One region of the Streptomyces sp. NPDC093261 genome, then DNA from elsewhere that is predicted to be linked to it. Evidence: riboswitches for the same ligand, from Rfam matches in the RefSeq annotation. Region 1 holds a riboswitch; the other holds the start of a gene.

Region 1 (3,178 bases):
CTTGGCGGTGAGCTGACCTGTCTCGTCCAGCGCGTATGAGACCGGACCGCGGTTGGACGCCACCAGAACGGAAGCCGCATTCGAAGCCATGCCACGAAACCTAGCCCGAGGGGAAAACGCTCAAACGTTCCCTTCGGCCGTCTGCGGAGCCGTATACAACGGGGGCGTCGGGGGCCCGGTCCTCCGGGCCCGGCCTCAGGCCGCCCACCGGTTCGCGTACTCCGCGATCTCCGCCATCGGCGGCCGTTCCGCCGTGTCCACCGAGTACGTCCGTGGCTCGAACCCGCCCTCGACACGTTCGAACTGGGTGAGGGCGGGGCGGACCAGATGGCCGCGGGCCAGCCGCAGCTGCGCGGTGCGGTAGATCGCCGCGGCCATGCGGCCCAGCGCCTGGCCGTCCTGGTGGCGGTGCAGCCGCACCCCGACGTCGACCTGGGCCAGGGCGTCCAGGCCCACCAGATGCAGGGCGTCGACCAGCATCCCCAGCTCCACTCCGTACCCGACCGGGAACGGGAGGCGTTCCAGCAGGGAGCGGCGGGCGGCGTACTCGCCGCCGAGCGGCTGGACGAAACCGGCCAGCTGCGGCCAGTGCATATTGAGCAGCGGCCGCGCCATCAGCTCGGTGACACGGCCGCCCTGGCCCGCCGCCGTGCCGGTCTCACCGGGCAGGGCCAGCGGCCGGTCGTACATCGCCTTCACGAGGTCCACGTCCGGGTCCGTGAGCAGCGGGCCCACGATCCCGGAGACGAAGTCCGAGGAGAACTCCCTCAGGTCGGCGTCGACGAAGCAGATGATGTCCCCGTGGGTGACCAGCAGGGAGCGCCACAGCACCTCCCCCTTGCCGGGCACGGCCGGGACGCGCGGCAGGATGGCGTCGCGGTGCACCACCGTCGCCCCGGCCGCCGCGGCGACCTCGGAGGTGCGGTCGGTGGAGCCCGAGTCGACGACGACGATCTCGTCGACGAGCGGTACCTGCCGCATCAGGTCGTGGCGGATGACGGCGACGATCTCGCCGACCGTCTCCTCCTCGTCGAGCGCGGGCAGCACGACACTGACCGACGAACCCGAGGCGCGTTTGGCGGCCAGGATCTGGTGGAGTGGGCGATCGGTCACGGACCAGGAGCGGGTGCTCAGCCAGCGCTCGACTTCTTCCAGCACAGCCTGCGACTCCTTCCATGGAGTGATCCATCTCGCGGTTCGGACGACTATCTCAAGTGTCCTGGCCTTCGGTTACAGTCTTGAACAACGCCGGTGACCATCGCATGTCGTGGGTCGCCGCCGCTCGTAGCAGTGAAACAACCGCATACAGCTCATCCAGAGGGGCAGAGGGACACGGCCCGATGAAGCCCCGGCAACCCTCCAGCCGGTTCTCGTAGATCAGTGCGATCGTCTTCGCGAGGCTCCCGGCTAGGGAAGGTGCCAAATCCGTCTCACGGCGAGATGCGTCGTGAGGAAGATGAGGAGAAAGGGCCTCGCCTGACATGGCTGTGCAGACAGTTGTAAGCAGCACCGACTCCGTGAACCTCGGACCCGCCGCGGCCCTGTCCTGCCGGGAGTGCGGCCATCGGGTGCCCCTCGGCCCGGTCTTCGCATGCGAGGAGTGTTTCGGCCCGCTGGAGATCGCGTACGACTTCTCGGGCTACGACACCGAGGAACTGCGGAAGCGGATCGAGGCGGGCCCCGCGAACATCTGGCGCTATGCGCCGCTGCTGCCGGTCCCGGCGGACGTCGCCGACAAGCCGAACCTGAACCCCGGCTGGACCAAGCTGGTCAAGGCCGACAACCTGGCGCGCGAGCTGGGCGTGACCGGCGGGTTGTATGTGAAGGACGACTCCGGCAACCCGACCCACTCCTTCAAGGACCGCGTGGTCGCCCAGGCGCTGGAGGCGGCGCGCGTCTTCGGCTTCACCACCCTTTCCTGCTCCTCCACCGGCAACCTGGCGGGGGCTGTGGGCGCCGCGGCGGCCAGGGCCGGCTTCCGCTCCTGCGTCTTCATCCCGCACGACCTGGAGCAGGGCAAGGTCGTCATGGCCGCGATCTACGGCGGCGAGCTGGTCGGCATCGAGGGCAACTACGACGATGTGAACCGCTTCTGCTCGGAGCTGATCGGCGACCCGGCCGGCGAGGGCTGGGGCTTCGTCAACGTCAACCTGCGTCCCTACTACGCGGAGGGGTCCAAGACCCTGGCGTACGAGATCGCCGAGCAGCTGGGCTGGCGGCTGCCGGACCAGATCGTGGTCCCGATCGCCTCCGGATCCCAGCTCACGAAGATCGACAAAGGGCTTCAGGAGCTGATCAAGCTGGAGCTGGTCGAGGACCGGCCGTACCGGATCTTCGGGGCGCAGGCCGAGGGCTGCTCGCCGGTGTCGACCGCGTTCAAGGCGGGCCACGACGTCGTACGGCCGCAGAAGCCGGACACCATCGCCAAGTCGCTGGCGATCGGCAACCCGGCGGACGGCCCCTATGTCCTCGACATCGCGCGCCGCACCGGCGGGGCCGTGGAGGATGTGACGGACGCGCAGATCGTGGACGCCATCAGGCTGCTCGCCCGCACCGAGGGCATCTTCGCGGAGACGGCGGGCGGTGTGACGGTGGGCGTGACCCGCAAGCTGGTCGAGAGCGGTGCGCTCGACCCGACGAAGACGACCGTCGTCCTCAACACCGGCGACGGCCTCAAGACCCTGGACGCGGTGGCGGGCACCGGCCTCACCGCGACGATCCGTCCGACCCTGGACTCCTTCCGAGAGGCTGGCCTCGCATGAGCGTGACCGTTCGCATCCCCACCATCCTGCGCACCTACACCGGAGGCCGGGCCGAGGTCGCGGCCGAGGGCGGGACCCTCGCCGAGGTCATCGCCGACCTGGAGAAGAACCACACCGGCATCGCCGCCCGTGTCCTGGACGACCAGGGCAAGCTGCGCCGCTTCGTCAACGTGTACGTCAACGACGACGACGTCCGCTTCGAGCAGGGCCTCGAGACGGCGACCCCGGACGGCGCGGGCGTCTCCATCATCCCGGCGGTGGCGGGAGGCTGACGGCAGGTCATCCCCACGCGATCGTTACCCTCGGTAGGGCCGAACACCGAGAGTTCATCGAATTGCCCCCTCCGCGAGAGAAGCGGAGGGGGCAATTCTGCATGGTTGAGCGCGGTACAGTTGGGGAACCCGCTCCCGGTTTCC
Region 2 (3,178 bases), on a different contig from region 1:
ACACGCTCACGGCGCACGAGCAGTACAAGCCGGCCGAGATCGGCCCGACGGTCGACGAGAACGGTGTCGAGCGGAAGGTCAGGGGCTCGGAGAAGCTCCGTGCCAGGCTGAGCAACGCCTACTACGGGGAGGACAGCCAGATCCCCAAGCCCACGGTCGAGGAGTACAAGGAGATCACGAGCGGCCACGGCCACCACTGATCGCTGCGCGCGCCACGCCACGGTCGAAGGGCCCCGTCCATGCCGGACGGGGCCCTTTGCCGTGCCCTGGGCTGGATAGGGTGGACCTGTTCGAGAAATGTGTCCCGAGCGGGACACCGACCCAGGAGCGGCTTATGAGCGCTGTGAACCCCGCTGGAGGCGACACCGCGGCGGGCCGTTCCTGGCCCCGGGTGCTGAACGCGCTGCTGGACGGCCACGACCAGAGCGTGGACGACACGGCCTGGGCGATGGACCGCATCATGCGCGGCGAGGCGACGGACGCGCAGATCGCCGCCTTCGTCGTCGCGCTGCGGGCCAAGGGCGAGACGGTCGAGGAGATCACCGGGCTCGTGCGGGCGATGTACGAGCACGCGAATGTGATCGAGGTACCGGGTCCGGCGGTCGACATCGTCGGTACGGGCGGCGACGGCGCGAAGACGGTCAACATCTCCACGATGTCCTCGATCGTGGTGGCCGGCACGGGCGCGAAGGTCGTCAAGCACGGCAACCGGGCCGCGTCCTCCGCGTCCGGCTCCTCGGACGTGCTGGAGAAGCTCGGCATCAATCTGGACCTCACCCCGCGACGGACGGCCGAGGTGGCCGAGGAGGCCGGGATCACGATCTGCTTCGCGGTGAGGTTCCACCCGGCGCTGCGGCATGTGGCCGCGGCGCGTGGGCAGCTCGGGATCCGTACGACGTTCAACGTGCTGGGCCCGCTGACCAACCCGGCCAGGGTGAAGGCACAGGCGGTGGGTGTCGCGGATCCGCGGATGGCGCCGATCGTGGCGGGGGTCCTCGCCGAACGCGGGAACTCCTCCCTGGTCTTCCGTGGCGACGACGGACTGGACGAGCTGACGACGACCTCCACGTCCCGGGTGTGGGTGGTCCGCGACGGCAAGGTCACCGAGGAGTCCTTCGACCCCCGGGACGTCGGCATCGAGCGGGTGCCGGTCGAGGCGTTGCGCGGGGCCGACGCCTCCTACAACGCCGATGTGGCGCGGCGCCTGCTGGACGGCGAGACCGGGCCGGTCAGGGACGCGGTGCTGTTGAACTCGGCGGCGGCCCTGGTGGCCCTGGAGCCGACCGGGGCGCCCCTGGCCGGGCAACTGCGCGCGGGGATGGAGAAGGCGGAGGAGTCGATCGACTCGGGCGCCGCGAAGCGAACGCTGGAACGCTGGGTGGCCGCAAGCCACCGATGAGCCCCAGGGCGAGGGGGAGCGCGGCGCGGCCGGGCTCCCCCTTTCGCATGCCGCCGGGAAACAGGGCGTATGTCCCGGCATCCGGACACGTGTTGCGGCCGGCCGATCATGTCGCGTAGCGTCCTGCCCAGGTCATGAGCGACAGCCATGCGGCCCCGGCCGGCTGTCCGGCAACCCTCCGTCCGTGGCGGGGTGCCCCGGGTGAAGACCAGGTCGTGGGCAGCGAGGTCCACGGCAAGCGCGGACCCCTCGCACGCTTCGCATGAGCGTGGGGCCAGGGGTCCTGGTCGTTCGAGGGAGCCTTCCGTGAGCAAGCGAATGCGCTAGGGCCGCAGAGCCCCGCCTCCGCATCCCCTTTTCACCTTTTTCACCCTTTTCCCGCGCCGTCGACGCGAGCCCGCGCCCTTGCGCGCGCCCTCCGGCGCGGTGATCCCTTCTGCCTTCACGGGAGTGCACCCATGTCCGTCTCCACCCTTGCCGCCGACCCCTACGTTTGCGCCCCGCTGCCCGTTCTGGGCAGGGATGTCAGCGTCCCGCTCGTCACGGGCGGCACCGTCACCTACGCCGCGCTCGACTACGCGGCCAGCGCCCCGGCGCTCCAGCGGGTCTGGGACGACGTGGCGGCGTACGCGCCGTACTACGGCAGCGTCCACCGCGGCGCCGGGTATCTGTCGCAGCTGTCCACCGACCTCTTCGAGAACGCCCGCCGGACCGTCGCAAAGTTCCTCGACTGCCGCGAGGCGGACCAGGTGATCTTCACCCGGTCCACCACCGACTCGCTCAACCTGCTCGCCGCCGCCCTGCCGGCCGACTGCCAGGTCCTCGTCTTCGAGACCGAGCACCACGCCTCGCTGCTGCCCTGGCGGGACGCCCGGGTCACCGTCCTCGACGCCCCGCGCACCCCGCAGGGGGCCGTACGGGCCCTGGAACGCGCCCTCGCGGACCGCGACCCCCACGGACCGGCCCTCGTCTGTGTCACCGGCGCCTCCAACGTCACCGGCGAGCTGTGGCCCGTACGCGAGCTGGCGGCGGCCGCCCATGCGCACGGCGCCCGTATCGTCCTGGACGCCGCCCAGCTGGCCCCGCACCACCCCGTGTCGGTCGCGGACCTCGACGTGGACTGGGTCGCCTTCTCCGGCCACAAGCTCTACGCGCCCTTCGGCTCCGGGGTGCTGGCCGGCCGCGCCGACTGGCTGCGCGCGGCCGAGCCCTACCTCGCGGGCGGCGGCGCCAGCCGCAGGGTCACCCGGCGCACGGACGGGGGAGTGGACGTCGACTGGCACGAGACCGCCGCGCGGCACGAGGCCGGTTCGCCCAATGTGATCGGCGCCTACTCCATCGCCTCGGCCTGCAAGGCCCTCACGGAAGCGGGCTTCGACGCGCTCGTCGCCCGTGAGCGGTACCTCATCCGCAAGGTCAGGGAGGGACTCGCCGAGATCCCGGAGGTCAGGGTGCTCTCCCTCTTCGGCGACGACGCGCCCCGCGTCGGCGTCCTCTCGTTCGTCGTCGAGGGCTGGAACAGCTCCCATTTCGCCGCCGCGCTCTCCGCCGAGTACGGCATCGGCGTCCGCGACGGCCTGTTCTGTGCCCATCCGCTGGTGCGCACCCTGCTGGGCGGCGACCCGGGGACCCAGGGCGAGTGCGGCGCGCCCGAGGCCGCTCCCGGCGAGCGGTCCCTGAACGCCATCCGCGTCAGCTTCGGCGCGGGCACGCCCGACGAGCATGTGGAGCGGTTCGTGCGGGCGGTCGCGGAGCTGGTCCGGCACGGCGCGCGGTGGA

Evidence for each region. A riboswitch is a leader RNA that binds a small molecule or an ion and turns the genes downstream of it on or off. The one in region 1 is predicted to bind S-adenosylmethionine.
Region 2: linked by a shared signal. The riboswitch ahead of ACIP94_RS01880 (aminotransferase class V-fold PLP-dependent enzyme) and the one ahead of thrC (threonine synthase) in region 1 are both predicted to bind S-adenosylmethionine.

The regions. Positions count from the first base shown of each region.
Region 1 covers NZ_JBIVNO010000021.1:109,242-112,419, reverse strand. The annotation lists gene ACIP94_RS32100 (trehalose-6-phosphate synthase) at 1-90, opposite strand, end outside; gene ACIP94_RS32095 (glucosyl-3-phosphoglycerate synthase) at 196-1,158, opposite strand; SAM riboswitch class I at 1,308-1,463, shown strand; gene thrC (threonine synthase) at 1,482-2,762, shown strand; gene ACIP94_RS32085 (MoaD/ThiS family protein) at 2,759-3,034, shown strand.
Region 2 covers NZ_JBIVNO010000001.1:403,127-406,304, reverse strand. The annotation lists gene ACIP94_RS01890 (cytochrome bc complex cytochrome b subunit) at 1-200, shown strand, start outside; gene trpD (anthranilate phosphoribosyltransferase) at 335-1,399, shown strand; SAM riboswitch class IV at 1,530-1,646, shown strand; gene ACIP94_RS01880 (aminotransferase class V-fold PLP-dependent enzyme) at 1,858-3,178, shown strand, end outside.